Regions from separate parts of the Streptomyces sp. A18 genome, predicted to be linked through region 2. Evidence: riboswitches for the same ligand, from Rfam matches in the RefSeq annotation. Region 2 holds a riboswitch; the other holds the start of a gene.

Region 1 (11,864 bases), on a different contig from region 2:
CCATCAGGCCCTCGTTCTTGAGGCGGCTCGCGAAGATGCGGGCGGCGCGCATGGGACCGACCGTGTGGGAGCTGGACGGGCCGATGCCGATCGAGAACAGGTCGAAGACCGAGAGGGCCACGAGAAACTCCAATGATGGTTGGTAGACGCCGTTGTCTGCCGGGGTGGTGCAGAGAACTACGAACGCGGGGCATGAACCGGGGCACCGCACTCACTGTCTTCACTGTCCAGTGTGCGCGGTGCCCCGAAGAATCGTACGAAGGAAAGCGTACGAAAGTGCTACAGGTTGGGGTACAGCGGGTGCTTGGCTGCCAAGGCCGAGACGCGGGCCTTGAGCGACTCCGTGTCGACGCCGCCCGGCTTCAGCGCCTCGGCGATGATGTCGGCGACCTCACGGAAGTCCTCGTCCTGGAAGCCACGGGTCGCGAGCGCGGGCGTACCGATCCGCAGGCCCGAGGTGACCATCGGGGGGCGCGGGTCGTTCGGGATCGCGTTGCGGTTGACCGTGATGCCGACCTCGTGGAGGCGGTCCTCGGCCTGCTGGCCGTCGAGCTCGGAGTTGCGCAGGTCCACCAGGACCAGGTGCACGTCCGTGCCGCCGGACAGGACGTCGACGCCGACCGCCTTCGCGTCGTCCTGCACCAGGCGCTCGGCCAGGATGCGGGCGCCGTCCAGGGTGCGCTGCTGGCGCTCCTTGAACTCCTCCGAGGCCGCGACCTTGAAGGACACGGCCTTGGCCGCGATCACGTGCTCCAGCGGGCCGCCCTGGAAGCCCGGGAAGACCGCGGAGTTCAGCTTCTTCGCGAATTCCTTGCTGCGGGCCAGGATGACGCCGCCGCGCGGACCGCCCAGCGTCTTGTGCGTGGTGGAGGTGACCACGTCCGCGTACGGCACCGGGTTGGGGTGCAGACCCGCGGCGACGAGCCCGGCGAAGTGCGCCATGTCGACCCACAGGTACGCGCCGACCTCGTCGGCGATCCGGCGGAACTCCGCGAAGTCCAGCTGGCGCGGGTAGGCGGACCAGCCCGCGATGATCACCTTCGGGTTGTTCTCCTTGGCCAGGCGCTCGACCTCGGCCATGTCCACCAGACCGGCGTCGTCGACGTGGTACGCGACCACGTTGAACTGCTTGCCGGAGAAGTTCAGGCGCATGCCGTGGGTGAGGTGCCCGCCGTGCGCCAGGTCCAGGCCGAGGATCGTGTCGCCGGGCTTGGCGATGGCGAAGAGGGCGGCCTGGTTGGCGGAGGCGCCGGAGTGCGGCTGGACGTTGGCGTACTCGGCGCCGAACAGGTCCTTGATCCGGTCGATCGCGATCTGCTCGGTGACGTCGACGTGCTCGCAGCCGCCGTAGTAGCGGCGGCCGGGGTAGCCCTCGGCGTACTTGTTCGTGAGGACCGTGCCCTGGGCCTCCATGACGGCGACCGGAGCGAAGTTCTCCGAGGCGATCATTTCCAGGGTGGACTGCTGACGGTGGAGCTCGGCGTCGACGGCGGCGGCGACGTCCGGGTCCAGCTCGTGGAGAGGGGTGTTGAGAAGCGACATCAGGTGGTCCCTAAGGGTCTTCGGGGGCTTCAGCTGCCGGAGAACTCGGTGTACTCGTCTGCGGAGAGCAGGTCCTTCGGCTCGTCCGTGATCCGTACCTTGAAGAGCCAACCACCCTCGAACGGGGCGGAGTTCACCAGCGACGGGTCGTCGACGACGTCCTGGTTCGACTCGACGACCTCACCGGTCACCGGCGAGTACAGGTCGCTGACCGACTTGGTCGACTCGAGCTCGCCGCAGGTCTCGCCCGCGGTCACCGCGGCGCCGGCCTCGGGAAGGTCCGCGTAGACGACGTCACCGAGCGCGTTGGCCGCGTGCTCGGTGATGCCGACCGTCGCCACACCGTCCTCGGCGGCCGAGAGCCACTCGTGCTCCTTGCTGTAACGCAGCTGCTGGGGGTTGCTCATGACCTGAATTCTCCTGTACGCGGGTGGGTGCTGCGGAACGAGAAAGATGTGCGTGGGGTCACTTCCGGGGTTACCACTGGGAAGGAAGTGTCACTTCTGGCGCTTGTAGAACGGCAGAGCCACGACCTCGTACGGCTCGTGCGTGCCCCGGATGTCCACGCCGACACCCTCGGTGCCGGGGATCGCGTGCGCCGCGTCGACGTACGCGATGGCGATCGGCTTGCCCAGGGTGGGGGAGGGGGCGCCGGAGGTGACCTCGCCGATGACCTTGCCGTCCGCCACCACGGAGAAGCCCGCGCGCGGGACGCGGCGGCCCTCGGCGATCAGGCCGACCAGCTTGCGCGGGGGAGCGGTCTCGGCGCGCTCGGCGGCGGCCGCGAGCGCCGCGCGCCCCACGAAGGTGTCGGACTGCGAGGTCTTCTCGAACTTCACGACCCGGCCGAGGCCGGCGTCGAAGGGCGTCAGCTCCGCGGTCAGCTCGTGCCCGTACAGCGGCATGCCCGCCTCCAGGCGGAGCGTGTCGCGGCAGGAGAGCCCGGCCGGGACCAGGCCGACGGGCTTGCCCGCCTCCATCAGCGCGCCCCAGAGCTTCTCGGCGTCGCCGGGCGCGACGAAGAGCTCGAAGCCGTCCTCGCCGGTGTAGCCCGTGCGGGCGATCAGCGCGGGCACGCCCGCGACCGTGCCGGGCAGGCCCGCGTAGTACTTCAGGCCGTCCAGGTCCGCGTCCGTGAGTGACTTCAGGATGCCGGGGGACTCGGGACCCTGGACGGCGAGCAGCGCGTACGCGTCGCGGTCGTCGCGGACCTCGGCGTCGAAGCCTTCCCCAAGCTCTCGGCTTCGCTCGAGCAGGGGAGACCCCGTCGCGCGGGCGGTGAGCGCGTCGAGGACGACCTGCGCGTTCGACGCGTTGGCGACCACCATGTACTCGGTCTCGCCGAGCCGGTAGACGATCAGGTCGTCCAGGATCCCGCCGTCCGCGGCACAGATCATCGTGTAGCGGGCGCGGCCGACACCGACGGAGCCGATGTTGCCGACCAGCGAGAAGTTCAGGAGGTCCGCGGCCTGCGGACCTGTGACGGTGATCTCGCCCATGTGGGAGAGGTCGAAGAGACCGGCCTTGGTGCGGACGGCGATGTGCTCGTCGCGCTCGCTGCCGTAGCGCAGCGGCATGTCCCAGCCCGCGAAGTCGGTCATGGTCGCGCCGAGCGCGCGATGCACGGCATCGAGGGCAGTCAGACGGGGGGCGGTACTCATACGTGGAACTCCCAGGGCATGACGGGCGAGGTCGATCCTCCCCATCTGTCATCGGAACCTGAGAGGTTCACCACGACCCGCCCGTACAGGGGGTCATGACTTGCACCTTGGGTGGAGCCGCCGGAGCGGCCCGCTTTTCAGATGTGCCTCGCCCGCGCGGTACGGGGCCTGAGAGATTCAAGGGAGGGACTTGCTCCTTCGGCGCCCCGGTGCGTCGTACGACGGTGACCGGGAACTCTCCCGCGCGGATTCAAACGGCCTGTATGGAGTTTGCGCGCACATCATTGCACGCGCCTCCGTCACAGGGCAGTGCCAGTCCCGTAATGCCCTTGTGCCGCATTACCTTCTCTTTACACTTGCCGGGGAAGCTGCGGTAAGCAGTTACGTGACCGCTATGGGGAGGCCGATCACGGTGCGCAGGACGAGTGTCTACGCGACCAACACAGGGGTGGCCCTGCCCAAACAGGCAGCCGCCCCCACCAGGGAGAGCTGCGGCCCCCTGCCGGCGGCCGTCGTCCGCGACCTGAGGCAGCGGACCGGGCACAGCCCGCACCGTCTCACCTTCGGCGAGGGCGACCTCATCGTCGTCTCCGGTCTTCCGGGCAGCGGCAAGTCCACGCTGATGCGCAGAGCCGTCGCGGGCCCGCGCATCGACAGCCAGGACACCCGCGACCGCTGGGCCCGCCGCATGCCGGGCCTGCTGCCGTACGCGGTGTACCGCCCCCTGGTCCGCCTCGCGCACTACGCGGGCCTGCGCAGAGCCCTGCGCTCCGGCGAGGGCGTCGTGGTGCACGACTGCGGCACCCAGGCGTGGGTGCGCCGCTGGCTGGCCCGCGAGGCCGCGCGGCGCGGCACGACGCTGCACCTGCTGCTGCTCGACGTGCCGCCGGACACCGCCATAGAGGGCCAGCTGTCGCGCGGTCGCGGCGTGTCGCGGTACGCCTTCGCGCGGCACCGAAGGACGGTCGGCCGCCTCGTCGGCGCCGCCGAGCGGGGCGATCTGCCGCGCGGCTGCGGCTCGGCCGTGCTGCTCGACCGGACGGCGGCCGGGGTGCTGCGGGGGATCGGCTTCGGGAACTGAGCCGTCCGTCACGTTAGGGTCGTGCCGCAGGCAGAGGGACCGAGCAGGGGTTAAGGACGATGGACATTCCGGCGCAGGCACACGCCCATCCCTATGGAGGATGGCCGGGCAACGAACTCGAAGAGGTGCTCGCGGCGTCCCTGGGCGCGCCCGGCGCGCCCCCCACCAGCACGGCATCCGCGGGCGCCCGCATCGTCGAGGTGCTCGGCCGCAGCCACGTCTGGGTCCCGCTGCCGAACGGTGGGGCCCCGGACAGCGGCACCCTCGACCTGCCCACGCTGGAGCTCGAGGGCCAGGCCTACGTCCCCGTGTTCAGCTCCGAGCAGCAGTTCCAGCAGGCGACCGGTGGCCGGATGGGCTGCACCGTGGCACCCGCCGTCGAGTTCGCGCGCGGCCTTCCCCCGCAGATGGGTATCGCGGTCAACCCGGACGGCACGGTCGGCGTCCCGCTGCCCCCGCCCGCCGTGGCCGAACTCTGCAGGGCCGGGCGCACCCCGCTGGACGGCCCCGCGAGCGGCGGCCGCGTACGCCTCTTCGAACCGGACTGGCAGGAGGACCCGGTGGACTTCCTGTCCGCCGCCGCGCGTGAGTTCGAGGCCACCGGGGTCGTCCTGAGCGCCCGCCGCTGCCTGGCGAGCGTCGAGGGCGCGGACCCGTCGCTGTTCGTCGGCGTCGAACTGACCTCCTGGGAGGGCAACGCGCGCGAACTGCCGATGGAGGCCGTGGGCCGGGCCCTCGGGCAGGCGCCGGTGGCCTGGCCGGTGAACCTGGTGCTGCTCGACGTGGCCCAGGATCCGGTCGGCGACTGGATGCGGGAGCGGGTCCGGCCCTTCTTCGGGCAGAGCCCGGGGGGCGAGCACGGACATGTGTAAGGACATGTGCAGGTACGTGGGTGAGGGTGCCGTACGTCAAGTCGGTGTCAGGATCGCCGCTTAAGCTGGTTTCATGACCCGGGGCCACCGGGTCAAGCGGGTCATCGCGAAGGGGCGGTTAAGGGTGAGTGCGTCGGGCACGGCTGCGGCCGGGCAGGTCGAGCACATGCTGCGCCAGGTGACGCCGGGGCGCTATGACGCCTACGAGGCGCTCCTGCGGGCGCTCGCCGCCGACCAGGTGTGGATGCTGCTCTGGCACGGCCAGGCCGGATCCCCCGACGCGCAGTACGGGAACATGGAGGTCGAGGGCCTCGGGTACGCGCCGTGCGTGACCTCCGCCCAGGAGCTCTCCGCCAGTGGCTGGAACCGCTCGTACGAGGTGGTCAGCGGAGTCGACATCTCGCGCACCCTCTACCCCGACCACTACGGCCTCTGGCTCAACCCGCACGCCCCCGGCGGCGGCGTCGGCATCCCCTGGCTCGACCTGCGGCGCATCGCGTCGGGCCTCGACCTGCTGCCCGCAGGGCCGCTGCGGCTCACCGAACCGGCCATCGAGATCCCCCAGTTCTACGCCCTGCTCACGCAGAACGCCCACCGCACGCCCGCGGTCCGCTCGCTGCGCCGCGCCTGGGTGCAGCCCGCGCTCGGCGCGCCGTACCTGGCCATCGGCCTCGATGTGTACGACACGTCGCCGTCGTCGGTGGACGGGGTGCGCACGATGATGCAGCAGTCGATCGCCGCCGTCCCCGACGGCCTGCCCGTGTCGACCGTCGCGATGTCCGACGCGTACGACCCCGTGGCCATGTGGCTGCGCGCCAATGCCAGGCCGTTCTACGACCGCGAGGCCCAGCCGGCACCGGCGCCCGCGGGTGGATACGGCTACCCCGCGCAGTACTGAAACGCCGCCGCGGCCCTCCCGGAAGGGCACTGAACCGGCCACCGCGGCTCGTATACCTGCCCTGACCGTCACGATGTCCGTTCTGATGGTGGAGGGGCTCTATGGGCTCCCGTGGAACGTTGCGACCCAACTGCCCCGTGTTCGCCCCTCGTTCACCTGCGTCCGGATAACGGAACACCTCGATCAGCATCACGGTTGCGCATCCATTCCCCGTCAAGTCTGGTAACAGATCGCGACCCCGATGAAGACTCCCGCACCAGGGGCGCTTCGCCCCTGTGTACGACGGACTGATCACGTCGCTACAGCGGCAAGTGCGGGCCGGTCACCACCGGTTGAGAGGGGTCCCTGCCACGATGACGGCACCATTGCATGACACACCTGCGGACGCGGACCCGACAGAGGATGTCGCTCCCGCAGCTGGTGCAGGGGTGAAGAAGGTCGAGGGGCGGTCCCTCAAGCAGATCGCCTGGAACCGCCTGAAGCGGGACAAGGTCGCCCTGGCCGGCGGCATCACCGTGCTCGTCCTGGTTCTTGTCGCCGTCTTCGCGCCCCTGATCGTCTCCCTGCTGGGCCACCCGCCCAACGAGTTCCACCAGGACGAGCTCGAAGACCTGACGAACCTGCCCAAGGGCGCGTTCGGCGGCATGAGTCCGGACTTCCTCTTCGGGGTCGAGCCGAACAAGGGCCGCGACGTCTTCAGCCGGATCGTCTACGGCGCCCGCATCTCGCTCCTCGTGGCGTTCCTCGCCGCCGTGGTGGCCGTGGTGCTCGGCACCTTCTTCGGTATCATCGCCGGTTACTTCGGCGGCTGGGTCGACGCGACGATCAGCCGGGTCATGGACGTGCTGCTCGCCTTCCCGCAGCTGCTCTTCGTGATCTCCCTGGTCTCGGTCCTGCCCGACGACCTGCTCGGGCTCACCGGCAGCGGCGTCCGCATCGCCGTACTGATCCTGGTGATCGGCTTCTTCGGCTGGCCCTACGTCGGGCGCATCGTCAGAGGCCAGACCCTCAGCTTGCGCGAACGCGAGTACGTGGAGGCGGCCCGCAGCCTCGGTGGCGGTCAACGGCACATCCTCTTCCGTGAGTTGCTGCCGAACCTGGTCGCGCCGATCACCGTGTACGCGACGCTCATGATCCCCACCAACATCCTCACCGAAGCGGCGCTCAGCTTCCTCGGCGCGGGTGTACGTCCGCCGACGGCCTCCTGGGGCGGCATGCTCCGGGACGCCCTCGCGACGTACGAGCACGACCCGATGTTCATGGTCTTCCCCGGCCTGGCGATCTTCGTGACCGTGCTTGCCTTCAACCTCTTCGGTGACGGGCTGCGCGACGCCCTGGACCCCAAGGGAACTCGGTAAACAGCTCCACTGGCTTGCCCCTGCCGCAGCGTCAGGTGGCTCTTCCCATGGTTCTCAAGGCAGTCAAAGCCTAGGACCGCGAATCTCGGAGGATGCGAGAAATGCCCACAGGTTCCTCTAAACGACGGTTGACCGCAGGCGCGGCCCTCGTCGTAGCGGCGCTGGTGACCACCACGGCGTGCGGCGGCGGCAGCGACGACGACGACAGCAAGGGTGCCGGCTACGACGCGGCCATCGGCAAGGTCGCGAACAAGTCGGCGAAGAAGGGCGGAACGCTCAAGTTCATCGCCAAGCAGGACCTGGACTCGGCCGACCCGCAGCGCGCGTACTACGGCATGACGTGGGACTTCATGCGGTTCTACACCCGCACGCTGATCACGTACGACACCAAGCCGGGTGCCGCGTCCAACAAGCTCGTCCCCGACCTCGCCGAGTCCACGGCGAAGATCAGCGACGACGGCAAGACCTACACGTACAAGCTGCGTGACGGCCTGACGTGGGAGGACGGCTCGAAGCTGACCTCCAAGGACATCAAGTACGGCATCGAGCGCATCTGGGCGACCAAGGTCATCACCGGTGGCCCCGGTTACCTGAAGTCCACGCTTGACCCCAAGGGCGAGTACAAGGGCCCCTACGAGGACAAGTCGAAGGACAAGCTCGGTCTGAAGGCGATCGAGACGCCGGACGACAACACCATCATCTTCAAGCTGCCCAAGAAGAACGGCGACTTCGAGCAGATGCTCGCGATGCCGTCGGGCACCCCGGTCAAGCAGTCCGAGGACACCGGCGCCAAGTACACCCAGCGCCCGTTCTCCTCCGGCCCGTACAAGTTCCAGAACTACAGCGCGGGCAAGAGCATCACGCTCGTCCGCAACAAGAACTGGAAGAAGTCGTCGGACCCGGTCCGTCCCGCGCTGCCGGACAAGATCACGGTCACCATCTCGGCGAACCTCGAAGAGAACGACAAGCGCCTGATGGAAGGCGACTACGACATCGACATGAATGGCACCGGCATGACCCAGTCGGGTCGCACCACCGCCATTCAGGACCACAAGGCCAACGTCGACAACATGCAGACGGACTTCGTCCGTTATGTCGCCCTGGTGACCAAGACGAAGCCGTTCGACAACGAGGCCTGCCGCAAGGCCGTCTTCTACGCCACGGACTTCGCGAGCCTGCAGAAGACCCGTGGTGGCGAGGTCGCCGCCGGTGAGATCGCCACCAACGTCTTCCCGAAGTCGATCAAGGGTCACGACGACTACGACCCGTACGGCATCAAGGAGCGCAAGGGCAAGCCGGACGTCGCCAAGGCGAAGGCCCAGCTCAAGGAGTGCGGCAAGCCGAACGGCTTCTCGACCAAGATCTCGGCCCGCACCAACCAGCCGGGCGAGGTGGACGCCGCCACGGCGCTCCAGGAGTCGCTGAAGAAGGTCAACATCAACGCCGATGTCGACCAGATCGACGGCGCCGACTCCTCCAGCATCACCGGTTCTCCCTCGGTCGTGAAGAAGCGCGGCATCGGCATGACGATGGCGGGCTGGGGTCCTGACTTCCCGACCGGCCAGGGTTACGCCCAGCCGCTGTTCGACAGCCGTTTCATCAACGAGAACGGCAACTACAACGAGTCGCAGATCGACGAGCCGAAGATCGACAAGTACTTCGACGACGCGATCGGCACGGTCGACCCCAACAAGGCCGGTGAGATCTACACCGAGCTGGCCCACGAGATCGTCGACAAGGCCTACTGGATGCCCTTCATCTACGAGAAGAACATCAGCTGGCGTTCCTCGCGGGCGACCAACGTCTACTCGTCCGCCGCTTACAGCGGTCGTTACGACTACGTCTCGCTCGGTGTGAGCGACAAGAAGTAGTTCCCGCCACCAAGGCAGTCCCACCGCCGAATCCCGCCAGTCCGAAGGGCAGGTGATGGCCCCGGGCGGTGACCGGGACCCCTCACAAGGGGGTGCCGGTCACCGCCGGGCCGCGCACAGTGCTTGCTTATCTCATCCGGCGCCTGATCGCCGTTGTCGTCATGGTGCTGGTCGTACTGCTCGCGACCTTCACCGTCTTCTTCATGCTGCCCAAGTGGGCGGGACAGGACATCGCCGTCCTCTTCGCCGGCAAGTCGTCGGGTGCCGAGCAGCTCGCGGGCATCCGCATCAAACTGGGCCTGGACGATCCTTTGCTCGTCCAGTTCTGGGACTTCGTCAAGGGCATCCCGATGGGGCGTGACTACGCCAACGGGTCCGACGTGACCCACTGTCCGGCCCCTTGCTTCGGGTACTCCTTCCGTACCGAGGCACCTGTCTGGGAGACCCTCAAGGACGCGCTGCCCGTCACCGGTGCGCTCGCCGCCGGTGCCTGTGTGCTGTGGCTGGTCGCCGGTGTCGCCACCGGCGTGCTCTCCGCGCTCAAGCGCGGCACCATCTGGGACCGTTCCGCGATGATCACCGCCCTCGGCGGCGTCTCCCTGCCGGTCTTCTTCACCGGCATGATCGCGATGGGGCTCTTCGTCCACACCCTCGGCTGGGTGAAGATCGAGGACACCCTCACCACGGACGACCCGATCAACATCTGGTTCGAGACCCTGATCCTTCCCTGGATCGTGCTCGCGTTCCTCAACGCCGCCATGTACGCGCGACTCACCCGCGCCACCATGCTGGAAGTGCTCGGCGAGGACTACATCCGCACCGCGCGCGCCAAGGGGCTCGGCGAGGCCGTCGTCATCAGGCGGCACGCGCTGCGCTCCGCGATGACGCCGATCCTCACCGTCTTCGGCCTGGATCTCGGCGTGCTCATGGGTGGCGCCGTCCTCACCGAATCCACCTTCAACCTGCCGGGGCTCGGTCTCGAGGCGGTCAAGGCCATCAGCAACAAGGACCTGCCGGTGATCCTCGGCGTCACCTTGTGCGCGTCGCTCGCGATCGCGCTTGCCAACCTCGTCGTCGACCTTCTGTACGCCGTCATCGACCCGCGAGTGAGGCTGGGATGACCGAACTGCACAAGACCGGAGCGGCGGTCGGAGAACCCGTCCCCGATTCGGTCGCTCCCACCGCCTTCCTCGAAGTACGCGACCTGAAGGTGCACTTCCCGACCGACGACGGCCTGGTCAAGTCCGTCGACGGGCTCAGCTTCCAGCTGGAGAAGGGCAAGACCCTCGGCATCGTCGGCGAGTCCGGCTCCGGCAAGTCGGTCACCTCGCTGGGCATCCTCGGCCTGCACACCGCCGGGCAGTACGGCAGCCGCAAGCCGCGGCTTTCCGGCGAGATCTGGCTGAACGGCACGGAGCTGCTCAGCGCGGACCCGAACAAGGTGCGCAAGCTGCGTGGCCGCGACATGGCGATGATCTTCCAGGACCCGCTGTCCGCGCTGCACCCGTACTACTCCATCGGCAAGCAGATCATGGAGGCGTACCGGGTCCACCACGACGTGGACAAGAAGGTCGCCCGCAAGCGTGCCATCGAGATGCTCGACCGGGTGGGCATTCCCCAGCCGGACAAGCGGGTCGACAGCTATCCGCACGAGTTCTCCGGCGGCATGCGCCAGCGCGCGATGATCGCCATGGCCCTGGTGAACAACCCCGAGCTGCTCATCGCGGACGAGCCGACGACCGCCCTGGACGTCACCGTCCAGGCGCAGATCCTCGACCTCATCCGGGACCTGCAGAAGGAGTTCGGCTCCGCGGTCATCATGATCACGCACGACCTGGGCGTGGTCGCCGAGATGGCGGACGAGCTGCTCGTGATGTACGGCGGGCGCTGCGTCGAGCGGGGTACCGCGGAGAAGGTCTTCTACGAGCCCCAGCACCCCTACACCTGGGGCCTGTTGGGGTCGATGCCGCGCATCGACCGCGAGGAGACCGACCGTCTCGTGCCGGTCAAGGGTTCCCCGCCCAGCCTGATCAACCTGCCGGAGGGCTGCGCCTTCAACCCGCGCTGCCCCTACGCCGACATCCCCAAGGACCAGATCACCCGCCGCGAGCGCCCCGAGCTGCGCCAGGTCGCCTCGGGCCACTTCTCCGCCTGCCACATGTCGCAGGACGAGCGCACCCGGATCTGGACCGAAGAGATTGCGCCGAAGCTGTGAAAGACGACACGAAAGACCAGGCGAAGGGCCAGGAGATGACGATCCCGGCGCAGACGAAGGAGAAGGACTCACCCGAGCCGCTGCTCAAGGTCGACGGCCTGGTGAAGCACTTCCCCATCAAGAAGGGCCTGCTCCAGCGCCAGGTCGCGGCGGTGCAGGCCGTCGACGGTCTCTCCTTCGACGTACGACCCGGTGAGACGCTCGGCGTCGTGGGCGAGTCCGGCTGCGGCAAGTCGACGATGGGCCGTCTGATCACCCGCCTGCTCGAACCGACCGCGGGGCGCGTGGAGTTCGAGGGCGTGGACATCACGCACCTGAACACCGGCAAGATGCGGCCACTGCGCCGCGACGTGCAGATGATCTTCC
Region 2 (11,864 bases):
CGCGGCATCATCGCCACCGCACGCGCCGAAGACCCCACCCGCGGTTACGACTTCGTGTCCCGGGGCTTCTTCCCGAACGTAGGCATCGACGAGGACCCGGTCACCGGCAGCGCCCACACCGCCCTGGCCCCCTTCTGGTCCCAGCGCCTGGGCCGCGCGGAACTCACCGGCCTGCAGGCATCGGCCCGCAGCGGCCTCGTCCGCACGGAACTGCGCGGCGACCGCACCCTCCTGACGGGCCGCGCGGTCACCGTCATCGACGGAGAGCTGCACGCCTGACGCCACTGTGGGGACGTACGACCACGTCGTACGTCCCCACAGCCACCCCAGGAACCACCCGCCTGCCCGCCGCCTATGGCGTAGGCAGCCACCCCACCTTCCCCGCAAGCAGCGCGTACCCGACGAACGCCCCGATATCGAGCAGCGAATGGGCGACCACCAGCGGCCCGACCCGCCCCCACCGCCGGTACAGGAGCACGAAGACCACCCCCATCGCCATGTTCCCGATGAACCCGCCGATGCCCTGGTAGAGGTGATAGGAGCCGCGCAGCACCGAGCTCCCGACCAGCGCGGCCATCGGCGTCCACCCCAACTGCCCGAACCTGCGCAGCAGATAGCCGACGACGATCACTTCCTCGAGCACCGCGTTCTGCACCGCGGCCAGCACGAGCACCGGGTACTTCCACCACACGTCCGGCAGGTCCTCGGGCACCACCGTCAGGTTGAACCCGAGCCCGCGCGCCGCCAGATAGAAGGCGATCCCGGTACTGCCGATCACCGCCGCGATGGCCGCCCCACGGCCCAGGTCCGGCCACGGCTTGCTCCGGTCGAAGCCGATCGTGCGCAGTCCCGCGCCCTCCCTGATGAGGAAGTGGGCGACCAGCGCCACCGGGACCAACGCCGTCGAGATTCCGAACAATTGCCACGCGAGATCAAGCCAGGGCCGCCCTGGAGCGGCGGACGAGTTCATGGTCGCCGCCTGGTCCTTCAGACCGCCCGGTTTGGTGACCGATCCGACAAAGCTGATCAGCGCGGACACACCGCTCGCGCCCAGGGAGAGCGCCAGGACGAGCAGCGTCTCGTCCCGGAGGATCCGTCGCGATGGCCCCTCGCCCCGAAAAGAACCGGCCAACGACCCGGTCTCCGCTTGCACTCCGCCTCCAGTTGAGTAATCCCGCCTCATCCCCATCCCCGTCCCGCTAGGGTCTCGAAAGAAGTTACGAAGACCGTGCGCGACAGGCCGAGGGGGACGGACGCCGATTGCGGTCTTGCCACCCCCTCTTTCCTTGCTTCATCACTCAAGGAGGGGCACCACCGCCATGGGACGTCACAGCTTGCCCGATGAGTACGGGACGGACGCACCCGACCCTCGGCCACGCACCCGAGGCCGCAGCGTGGCCATCGCGACCGCACTCGTCCTGACGGTCGCGGCGGGCACGGCGGTCGCCGTCCGCAGCGACCTCCTCACCTTCGGCGGTTCGTGCCGCGACGACTCGGTGGAGCTGGACCTCGTCGCCGCCCCCGACATCGCCCCCGCCCTGCGCGCGGCCGCCGAGGACGCGCGCGAGAACGAGGTCACGTCCGACGGATCGTGCATCGACGTACGGGTCTCCGCCCGCGAGGCGTACAAGGTCACCGACGAACTGCGGACGGGCAAGGGCGATCCCGCCTACGACGTGTGGGTACCGGACTCCGAGCTGTGGCTGCAACGCGTCGGCCTGGGCGGCAGGCAGAACAAGGTGACGCCCGCGGGCAACATAGCCTCGTCCCCGGTGGGCATGGCCATGGTCCCCTCCGCCGCCGAGTCTCTGGGCTGGCCCAAGAAGACGTACAGCTGGCCGGAGTTGACCGGCGCGGCGATGAAAGGCGACAAGCTGCGGCTCGGCGCCGCCGATCCCGCGCGCAGCGCGACCGGCCTCCTGGCACTCGCCAAGCTGGGCAAGTCGGCGAAGGAGTCGGGCGGCAAGGACGGCGACACCCAGGCCGCCGCGATGGCCAAGGCGCTGTCCGCGCGCACCACCGACAACGACGGCCAGCTCCTCGACACCCTGGCCCGCGACTCGTCCGGCGCCGAAGAGGGCAACCCGCGCCGCAATCAGGCGCTGATCCTCTCCGAGCAGGCCGCGTACCGGCACAACGAGACGGCGGACGAGGAGAACAGCCTGGACATGTTCTATCCGAAGGACGGCTCACCGCGGCTCGACTACCCGTACACGCTGGTCCAGGAGGACGAGCTGTCCACGGACCAGAGCCGGGCAGCCCTGCGCTTCATGACGCTGTTCAGCGACGAGGCGGGGCGCCCGATCCTGGAGAAGCACGGCTTCAGGACCGGCGCGGAGGAGCCGTCGGCGAAGCTGGTCACCGCGGCCGGCGGCCGAACCCCCCAGCCGTACGGGGACGAGCCGAGCGAGCCGCCCTCCGAGAAGGACCTTCAGGAGACGCTCGGCATGTGGACGATCACCGTGCAGAGCGCCCGGCTCAGCACGGTCGTCGACGTCTCGGACTCCATGAGCGAGTTCGTGCCGGGCCGCAATCAGTCCCGGATGGAAGTCACCAAGTCCTCACTGCTGCAGGCGCTCGCGGGGTTCACCGACGAGGACGAGATCGGCCTCTGGGAGTTCGCCACCCTCCTGGACGGCGAGCGCGACTACCGCAAGCTCGTGCCGACTCAGCGGCTCGGCGACCGCAAGGGCGACGGCACACAGCGGGACAAGGTCTCGGAGGCCTTCAGCGACCTGGCGCCGATCCCGGGCGGCGCGACCGGCCTGTACGACACGACGCTCGCGGCGTACAAGGAAGCCACGTCCACGTACGCGAGCGGCAAGTTCAACGCGCTCGTGGTGCTCACGGACGGCGCGAACCAGGACCCCGGCTCCATCTCGCGCAGCAACCTCGTCGCACAGCTGGAGAACCTCTCCGACCCCAAGCGCCCGGTGCCGCTCATCGCGATCGCGGTCGGCCCGAACGCGGACAAGGAGGAGGTCGTGCAGATCGCGGAAGCGACCGGCGGATCAGGTCACCAGGTCGACGACCCGGCGCAGATCCACGCGGTCATCCTCAAGGCCATCATGGAGGCGGGCAGCCACGGCTGAGCCCACCCGCCTCCTGGGTGCCTCAGCTCAGGACAGCCGGTTCGGGAAGCCCCACCGGCCAGGTGTGCACCGGGTCGCCCGCGTGCATCAGCTCGGCGTAGCGCCGGGTGGTCGCGGCGAGCGCGGCCTCGCGTTCGAGCCCGGTCTCCAGGGCCTGGTGGTACGTCGCCGCTTGCCAGGACGCCCCGTTCACCCGCCGCCTGCACCGCTCCTCGATGATGCCCAGGTAGAAGTCCCGGTCGGCGGGCTCGACTCCCCACGCGTCGAGCCCCGCCGCGGCGAGCGGCAGCAACTCGTCGCGTACGAGAGCGACCGCCGGCATCTCGACGATCCCGCCCGTCCTGCCGCGCCTCGGCCACCGCAGACGCGCCTCGATGCCGTCGCGGCACGCGGTGTCGAAGTTGCGGGCCGCGGCGTCGAAGGGCAGCCGGGTCCACACGGGCCGCGGCTCCTCGGCGAGGGCGCGTACGACGCCGTAGTAGAAGGCGGCGTTGGCGATGACGTCGGTGATGGTGGGGCCTGCGGGCAGGACGCGGTTCTCCACGCGCAGGTGCGGGACGCCGTTCGCGATGCCGTACACGGGGCGGTTCCAGCGGTACACGGTGCCGTTGTGCAGGACGAGTTCACCGAGCTGCGGCACCCGGCCGTCGTCGAGTACCTCCAGGGGATCCTCCTCGTCCATGAGAGGGAGCAGCGCGGGAAAGTAGCGCAGGTTCTCCTCGAAGAGCTCGTAGGCGTCGCTGATCCAGCGTTCGCCGAACCAGGTCCGCGGGCGCACGCCCTGCGCCTGGAGTTCGGGCGGGCGGGTGTCCGTGGACTGCAGGAACAGCGGGGGCCGCGACTCGCGCCACAGCTCACGCCCGAACAGGAACGGCGCGTTGGCGCCGACGGCGACCTGCGCGGCGGCGACGGCCTGCGCCGCGTTCCACACGTCGGCGAACCGGCCCGGTGTGACCTGGAGGTGCAACTGCACGGAGGTGCAGGCCGCTTCGGGCGCGATCGACGCGGAGGTGCAGGTCAGCCGCTCCACGCCCTGGATGTCCAGGACGAACTCCTCGCCGCGGGCGGCCACGATCTGGTCGTTGAGCAGGGCGTAGCGGTCGACGTCGGAGAGGTTCCCCGAAACCAGGTCGTGGTGCGCGAGCGTCGGCAGAATACCGATCATCACGATGCCCGCGTTCACCTCGTTCGCTTTCCGGTGGGCATAGGCGAGGCCGGTGCGCAGCTCCTCGGCCAGGCGGTCAAGAACGCGTCCGCCCAATCGGTGAGGGGCGATATTGACTTCAAGATTGAACATTCCGAGTTCCGTCTGGAAGTCGCGGCTCGCGATGCGTTCGAGTACTTCCGCATTCAGCATTCTCGGCATGCCGTCGGGCCCCGCGAGATTCAGCTCGATCTCCATACCCATCAGGTTCTTGGGCCGGTCGAACCGCTCCTCGTCCAGGAGCCTCCGCAGCCCCGCGAGACACTCCTTGAGCTTGCTCCGGTACCGGTTCCGCTCGGACAGGTCAAACGTCCCTGCCACGACCTTCTCCCCCATCGAAGCGTCCCCTCCTCTGATGGGCAGCCAATGATCCGGCCGCGATGTCTCGGGGGATGATGCCCTGCAATGTGATCGATAACGCCCCGCACATGCCTCCGGCCCAGTACGCTCGACGCCGTGGCCCCGCGCGGCACATTCACCGGGCATGCGATACGCCGGGGAACCCTCGCTGCGGCGCCTGGTGAAAAACGCCGACGAGAATCGGCCGTCCGCTCCCGCGAGGGGAGCCGAGGTCAGACAGTCGGGGTCCATCCAGAATCGGGATAAAGTCCGCGAAATAGCGACCGAATTCCGCCTTGCCGGCAATATCAGGTGCGGTTAGACGAAACACTGCCTGAACACGTGTCGTATAAACTCCGCGAACGAGGCAGAGAGTTGGCGCTCGCGGTCCCCTGCCCCCGCCCCCTCTGACTTCGGAGCAGACAGCGACGTCCGCACCTGTCCTCGTTCCACCGTGCCTGTCGAATGAGAGAGGCGACCCATCATGCCGCTGCAAGTCCCCCCGGCTCCCGCGCCCGCCCTGCGCAGCGTCCTCGCGGCTCTCGGTTCACCCACCGCCGTACGCGAAGCCCGTACCCCGTCCCTGCGCGCCGCACAGGGACCGGTGAACCCCGAACTCCCGCTGCCCGTCCACGTACTCGACCGGATCACCCCGTCGGGCACATCGCCCACCCGGCTCGCGGGGTGGCGCTTCCTGATCCGCGCGGGCGAGCGCGCAGTCGCCGCGGCGGACACGATGCTGACGCCCGACGGGTGGGCCTTCTCCCACTTCTTCGAGGGCCCTTACCTCGCGTCCACCGAGCGCGCCCTGCGCCACGCGGAGGCGATGCCGATGCCCTACCAACCCCGGCTGCTGTCCGTGCCCGAGCTCTACATGCTGACCCTCTGGTTGCACGGCGACTGCACGGCGGACGGAGCGGGCGGCGACCTCGCGCCCTCCGACATCCTCGTGCCCCTGGCGCCCGCGCCTCCCGGCATCGCGGCGCACCGCCCGCACCGCGCCACGGAGCTCCTGGAGGTGCTCAGCCACCGCATGGCCCCGGCATCGCTGCTCGGCTCACCCGCCTGACCTCGCCGTACGTCTCCGTGCCCCGCCGCCGTCCAGGCCGCGGGGCACGGCGCGTGATGTGCCCATACGGACTAGCCCGGTATGACCACCCCGAACCACCCGAAGAGACAGTGCAGTTGGGCTGAACCGTCCGGGCGGGTGATACGTCATTAAGCAGTAAGGAGCGCTGCCGCTAAATCCCTGCGGATCGACGTCCGTAGGGCAACACTGGGACCGACCAAACAAACGGGGGGCGGCCATGAACACCGCATCGAGTCGCAAGGCCAACGTCACAGCCATCACATCGCAGCGAAAGAACCCTTCCATGTGCCAGCACCAACCACCGTGCCCGACAGCCGACTCCGCCGACCGGGAAGCCGCGCTCCTCATGGCGAGCCACCCGGAGCAGGGCTGGAGCCTGCTGTGCAACGGCGTCCTCCTCTTCGAGGACACCGGTGAGCTGCTGCCGGACGGCCAGATCATCGCCCCGCATCGACCGCTGGGCACGGACAAGATCATGACGGCCGCCTGACGCGGGGCAGCACGGCACGGACGACAAAGGGGCCGACCCGGAGAGAAAGACCTCCGGACCGGCCCCCACGCATGTGCTGGACCCGGTATCAGTCCTCGTACGCATCCAGCGGCGGGCAGGAGCAGACCAGATTCCGGTCGCCGTACGCCTGGTCGATGCGCCGCACCGGCGGCCAGTACTTGTCCGCGGCCACGACACCGGCCGGGAAGACGGCCTCCTCGCGGCTGTAGGCGTGCTCCCACTCACCGCCGAGGGCGGCAGCGGTGTGCGGCGCGTTCCGCAGCGGGTTGTCCTCGGCGGTCCACTCGCCGCCGACCTTCTCGATCTCCGCGCGAATGTTGATCATCGCCTCGCAGAACCGGTCGATCTCGACCAGGTCCTCGCTCTCGGTCGGCTCGATCATCAGCGTCCCCGCGACCGGGAACGACATGGTCGGCGCGTGGAAGCCGTAGTCGATGAGCCGCTTGGCGATGTCGTCGACGCTGACACCCGTCGCCTTGCTCAGTGGACGCAGGTCGATGATGCATTCGTGCGCGACGAGCCCGCCGGGGCCGGTGTAGAGCACGGGGTAGTGCGGCTCGAGGCGCTTGGCGATGTAGTTCGCCGACAGCACGGCGACCTGCGTGGCGCGCTTGAGGCCCTCGCCACCCATGAGACGTACGTACGCCCAGGAGATCGGCAGGATTCCCGCGGAACCCCACGGCGCGGCGGAGATCGGTCCGACGCCCGTCTCGGGCCCGGCGGCGGGCTGCAGCGGGTGGTTGGGCAGGTACGGCGCGAGGTGCTCGCGCACACCGACCGGGCCGACGCCGGGGCCACCGCCGCCGTGCGGGATGCAGAAGGTCTTGTGCAGGTTCAGGTGCGAGACGTCGCCGCCGAACTTGCCGGGCTGGGCGAGGCCCACCAGGGCGTTGAGGTTCGCACCGTCGACGTAGACCTGGCCGCCCGCCTCGTGCACCTGGGCGCAGATGTCGGCGACGTGCTCCTCGAAGACACCGTGCGTGGACGGGTAGGTGATCATGAGCACCGACAGCTCGTCGCGGTGCTTCTCGATCTTGGCGCGCAGGTCCTCGATGTCGATCTCACCGTCGTCGCTGGTCTTCACGACGACGACCTTCATGCCGGCCATCACGGCGCTCGCGGCGTTCGTGCCGTGCGCGGAGGACGGGATGAGGCAGACGGTGCGCTGCTCGTCGCCGTTGGCCCGGTGGTAGCCGCGCACGGCGAGCAGGCCGGCGAGCTCGCCCTGCGAACCGGCGTTGGGCTGCAGCGAGACCTTGTCGTACCCGGTGACCTCGGCGAGCCGCTCCTCCAGCTCACGGATGAGCGTCAGGTAGCCCTGCGCCTGCTGGGCGGGCGCGAAGGGGTGCAGCTGCCCGAACTCGGGCCAGGTGACCGGCTCCATCTCCGTGGTCGCGTTGAGCTTCATGGTGCAGGAGCCCAGCGGGATCATGCCCCGGTCGAGCGCGTAGTCGCGGTCGGCCAGCTTGCGCAGGTAGCGCAGCATCGCGGTCTCGGAGCGGTACTGGTGGAAGACGGGGTGCGCCAGGAAGTCGTCGGAGCGCAGCAGGCCGCCGGGAAGCGAGTCCTCGGTCTCCGCGTCGAGCGCCTCGACGTCGCCCTCGACCCCGAACGCGGTCCAGATCGCGGTCAGTTGCTTGCGCGTGGTGGTCTCGTCGCAGGCCAGGGAGACCTGGTCGGCGTCGATCTGGTGGATGTTGACGCCACCCTCGCGGGCCGCGGCGACGAGCTCCTCGGCCCTGCCGGGCACCCGCACGGTCAGGGTGTCGAAGTACGCGCCGTGCACGACCTCGACCCCGCCGGCCCTGAGCCCCGCGGCGAGCACGGTGGCGAAGCGGTGGGTGCGCCGCGCGATGGCCTTGAGACCGTCGGGCCCGTGGTAGACCGCGTACATTCCGGCCATCACGGCGAGCAGCACCTGAGCGGTACAGATGTTGCTGGTGGCCTTCTCGCGGCGGATGTGCTGCTCACGGGTCTGCAGCGCGAGCCGGTAGGCCTTGTTGCCGTCCGCGTCCACGGAGACTCCGACGAGCCGCCCCGGCAGGCTGCGCGCGAACTTCTCGCGCACCGCCATGTAACCGGCGTGCGGGCCGCCGAAGCCCATCGGCACACCGAAGCGCTGCGTGGTGCCGACGGCGATGTCGGCGCCCAGCTCACCGGGCGAGGTGAGCAGCGTCAGGGCCAGCAGGTCGGCGGCGACGGAGACGATGGCACCGAGCTCGTGTGCCTGCTCGACGAGCGGCTTTATGTCGCGTACGGCACCGGAGGCGCCGGGGTACTGGATCAGTACGCCCACGACACCGCGCTCGGCGACCTCGGCCGGAATGCCCTCGCTCAGATCGGCGACGACGACCTCGACACCCGTCGGCTCGGCGCGGGTCTGGATGACGGCGATGGTCTGCGGCAGCGTGTCGGCGTCGACGAGGAAGACACCGTCCTTGACCTTGCCCATGCGCCGCGAGAGGGCCATCGCCTCGGCGGCGGCCGTTCCCTCGTCGAGCAGCGAGGCACCGGAGGTGGGCAGTCCGGTCAGCTCGGCGACGACGGTCTGGAAGTTGAGCAGCGCCTCGAGGCGCCCCTGCGAGATCTCGGGCTGATACGGCGTGTAAGCGGTGTACCACGCCGGGTTCTCCATGACGTTCCGCAGGATCACGGGCGGCGTGAACGTCCCGTAGTAACCGAGCCCGATCATGGAGTCGAGCACGTCGTTACGGTCCGCGAGGGAGCGCAGTTCGGCCAGGACCTCGGCCTCGGAGCGCGCTCCGGGCAGGTTCAGCGCCTCGGCGTTCTTGATCACATCCGGCACGGCGGCGGCGGTCAGCTCGTCGAGCGAGCCGTATCCGACCTGCGCGAGCATCTTGGCCCGTGCTTCCACATCGGGGCCGATGTGCCGCTGCTCGAAGGGAATGCCCTGCTCGAGCTGTGAGAGCGGGATACGAGGGGTGGCGGTCATTGCGGAGGCCTCCTGGTCTGACGCGACCTGCGAGGGGCACCACGGCGCGGGTACCCGGACGGCCTCCCCCTCTGTCATCTCAACCTGAGAGTTTCACCGGTCCGTGCCCCGCGAGAGGCGTCGCACCGGCTTTCACCGTCGGTGAGGAAGGGTTCCGGACGTGCCCGCCCGACGCCCGCCCTACTTTCCAGAGTGACCTCGTCCGTGCGGTACAGGTGCCTGAGAGATTCCGGGGAGGAGTTGCTCCTTCGGCGCCCCCGGTGTTTCCACCGGGGAGCTCTCCCGCACGGGGTCAGCAGCCAAGCGCCAGCCTACCAGCGAGGAGATAGCGGATCCCTCGAGTGGCCGCCTGCCCCGAAGTGCTCTTTCGTAGTGATTACGAACGAACAAGGATGAGTTACGCCCCACTTCGACAAGCCTCGACCAGTTGGAGGGACCGTGCAGACCGATATCGATCCACGCAATCTGATCGGCCGGAAGGCGTTCGACCAGCACGGGACCAAGATCGGAACGATCGACGAGGTCTATCTCGACGACGCGACCGGCGCCCCGGAGTGGGCCGCGATACGCACCGGTCTGTTCAGCCGGGACGCGTTCGTCCCCCTGGAGCCCAGCGTGGTCAAGAGCGACGGAACCCTGCGCATCCCCTTCGACCGCTCCCTCATCAAGGACGCCCCCGACTTCGGGGTGGGCCGCCACCTCTCGCCCGAACAGGAACTGCAGCTCTACCACCATTACGGCCTGGACATCACGCCCCCGCAGTCACCGCCGCCCCCGGACCAGGACTTCGGCAAGATCGCAGGCCAGGAGGGCATCTGACGCCCGCCGAGCACTCCGGTGACCACCAGCGGCAGACCGGACGTCACTGCGGCTCCAGCGCCTCGGGAGAGGCCACCAACGGCAAGGGTTCGGCGGGCTCGAGCGCCGGATCATCCGTACGGAACGTCCGCACCCGCCCCGGGGCCACCGAATCCGGTGTCTCGAAGCGCACTGTGACCCGCCCCAGGCCACTGCCCTGCACCCACCCGTGCCCGTACTCGGCATGCCGCACGTCGTGCCCGGCGGCCCACCGCCGCTCGGCCGGAGCGACCGGCTCCTCCACCGCCTCGACCGCGGGTTCCTCCGCGGCCTCCGCGGCCCGCTCCTCCTCGGCCTCGCGCTGCGCCTCCAGGGCCTGGGCTGCTTCGCTCCGCGCCTGCTCCTGGGCCTGCGCGAAAAGATCCTCCTGCGTGTAGTCGGCGAGCCCCGTGACGCCCACCCCGAGGAGCCGCACGCCTCCGGTGGTGTCCACGGACTCCAGGAGCCGCGCGGCGGCCTCCCGGACCACTCCGGGGTCGTCCGTGGGCCCCCGCAGCGTCTCGGAGCGCGTCAGCGTCGAGAAGTCGAACCGCCGCACCTTCAGCACGATCGTCCGTCCCGAGTGCCCCGCCGCCCGCAGCCGCTCCACACACCGGTCGGCCAGACGCGCCACCTCGCCCCTGACCCGTACCCGGTCGTGGATGTCCACGTCGTACGTGTCCTCGACGCTGACCGACTTGGACTCTCGCTCCGCCACCACGGGCCGCTCGTCCCGCGCCAGCGCCATCGCGTACAACGCGCTCCCGTGCGACTTGCCCAGGAGCCGCACGAGCTCGTCCTCGCCCGCCTCTGCGATCTCCCCCACCGTCATGATCCCGCCCCGCCGCAGATGGTCCCCGGTGGCAGGACCGACACCGGGCAGGATCCGCACCGACATCGGCGCGAGCAGCTCCCGCTCGGTGCCCGGCACTATGAGCCGCAGGCCGTCCGGCTTGGCATCCTCCGAAGCGATCTTGGCCAGCATCTTGGACGCGGCGAGCCCGACCGACCCCGCGAGCCCAGTCACCGCCTTGATGTCCGCGCGCAACCGCTCACCCACCTCAAGCGCCGACGCCTGGTCGTCCGCCACGCCGCCCGCCTCCAGGTCGACGAAGGCTTCGTCCAGACTGAGCGGCTCCACCAGCGGCGACAGCTCCCGCAGCAGCCCCATCACCTGCTCGCTGATGTCGCGATAGAGCCCGAAGCGCGGCACCAGATAGGCCGCATTCGGCGCCAGGCGCCGCGCCTGCCCCATGGGCATCGCCGAGTGCACACCGAACTTCCGCGCTTCGTACGAGGCCGTCGCCACCACACCCCGCGGCCCGAGTCCGCCCACCACCACGGCTTTCCCGCGCAGACTCGGCTTCGCGGCCTGCTCGGCAGACGCGTAGAAGGCATCCATGTCGAGATGCAGGATCGTGGGCGCGGTTCTCACACCTCTGATGCTGCCCTACGCCACTGACAACACCTGGGGAACACCACCGGGCACTCGAACCCGCCTCAACCGTCCCAGCCGCCTCACACGGCCCTGTTGCGCCGCCTCGCCAGCTCATCGGCGGGGTTCTGCCGCACCAGCGTCTCCCCGGTGTCGATCCGCTCGCCGTGCAGCTGCGAGAGCGCCGCTTCCACGTCCCGCCACACGACGCCCACGGCGATCCCGAAGACCCCCTGGCCGCCCTGGAGCAGGTCGTGGACCTCGTCGGGCGACGTGCACTCGTAGACCGTCGCGCCGTCACTCATGAGCGTCATCCGCTCCAGGTCCCGGAAACCGCGGCCGCGCAGATGCTGGACCGTGGTCCGGATGTTCTGCAGGGACACTCCCGTGTCGAGGAACCGCT

What was found. Region 2 has a riboswitch for glycine ahead of gcvP (aminomethyl-transferring glycine dehydrogenase). Riboswitches for the same ligand answer to the same signal wherever they lie in the genome.
Region 1: another riboswitch for glycine. It lies ahead of gcvT (glycine cleavage system aminomethyltransferase GcvT); the one in region 2 lies ahead of gcvP (aminomethyl-transferring glycine dehydrogenase).

Annotation. Positions count from the first base shown of each region.
Region 1 covers NZ_JBWLKL010000022.1:38,468-50,331, forward strand. The annotation lists gene AC5P1C_RS28180 (L-serine ammonia-lyase) at 1-121, opposite strand, end outside; gene glyA (serine hydroxymethyltransferase) at 280-1,542, opposite strand; gene gcvH (glycine cleavage system protein GcvH) at 1,572-1,949, opposite strand; gene gcvT (glycine cleavage system aminomethyltransferase GcvT) at 2,040-3,203, opposite strand; glycine riboswitch at 3,239-3,350, opposite strand; glycine riboswitch at 3,351-3,456, opposite strand; gene AC5P1C_RS28200 (AAA family ATPase) at 3,598-4,284, shown strand; gene AC5P1C_RS28205 (enhanced serine sensitivity protein SseB) at 4,344-5,156, shown strand; gene AC5P1C_RS28210 (enhanced serine sensitivity protein SseB C-terminal domain-containing protein) at 5,281-6,054, shown strand; gene AC5P1C_RS28215 (ABC transporter permease) at 6,408-7,412, shown strand; gene AC5P1C_RS28220 (ABC transporter substrate-binding protein) at 7,514-9,283, shown strand; gene AC5P1C_RS28225 (ABC transporter permease) at 9,403-10,404, shown strand; gene AC5P1C_RS28230 (ABC transporter ATP-binding protein) at 10,401-11,498, shown strand; gene AC5P1C_RS28235 (ABC transporter ATP-binding protein) at 11,534-11,864, shown strand, end outside.
Region 2 covers NZ_JBWLKL010000010.1:264,745-276,608, forward strand. The annotation lists gene AC5P1C_RS19220 (PhzF family phenazine biosynthesis protein) at 1-279, shown strand, start outside; gene AC5P1C_RS19225 (CPBP family intramembrane glutamic endopeptidase) at 353-1,153, opposite strand; gene AC5P1C_RS19230 (substrate-binding and VWA domain-containing protein) at 1,320-3,092, shown strand; gene AC5P1C_RS19235 (glutamate-cysteine ligase family protein) at 3,115-4,632, opposite strand; gene AC5P1C_RS19240 (hypothetical protein) at 5,120-5,704, shown strand; gene AC5P1C_RS19245 (DUF5999 family protein) at 6,009-6,215, shown strand; gene gcvP (aminomethyl-transferring glycine dehydrogenase) at 6,304-9,189, opposite strand; glycine riboswitch at 9,387-9,484, opposite strand; gene AC5P1C_RS19255 (PRC-barrel domain-containing protein) at 9,628-10,008, shown strand; gene AC5P1C_RS19260 (DNA polymerase IV) at 10,052-11,461, opposite strand; gene AC5P1C_RS19265 (MerR family transcriptional regulator) at 11,545-11,864, opposite strand, start outside.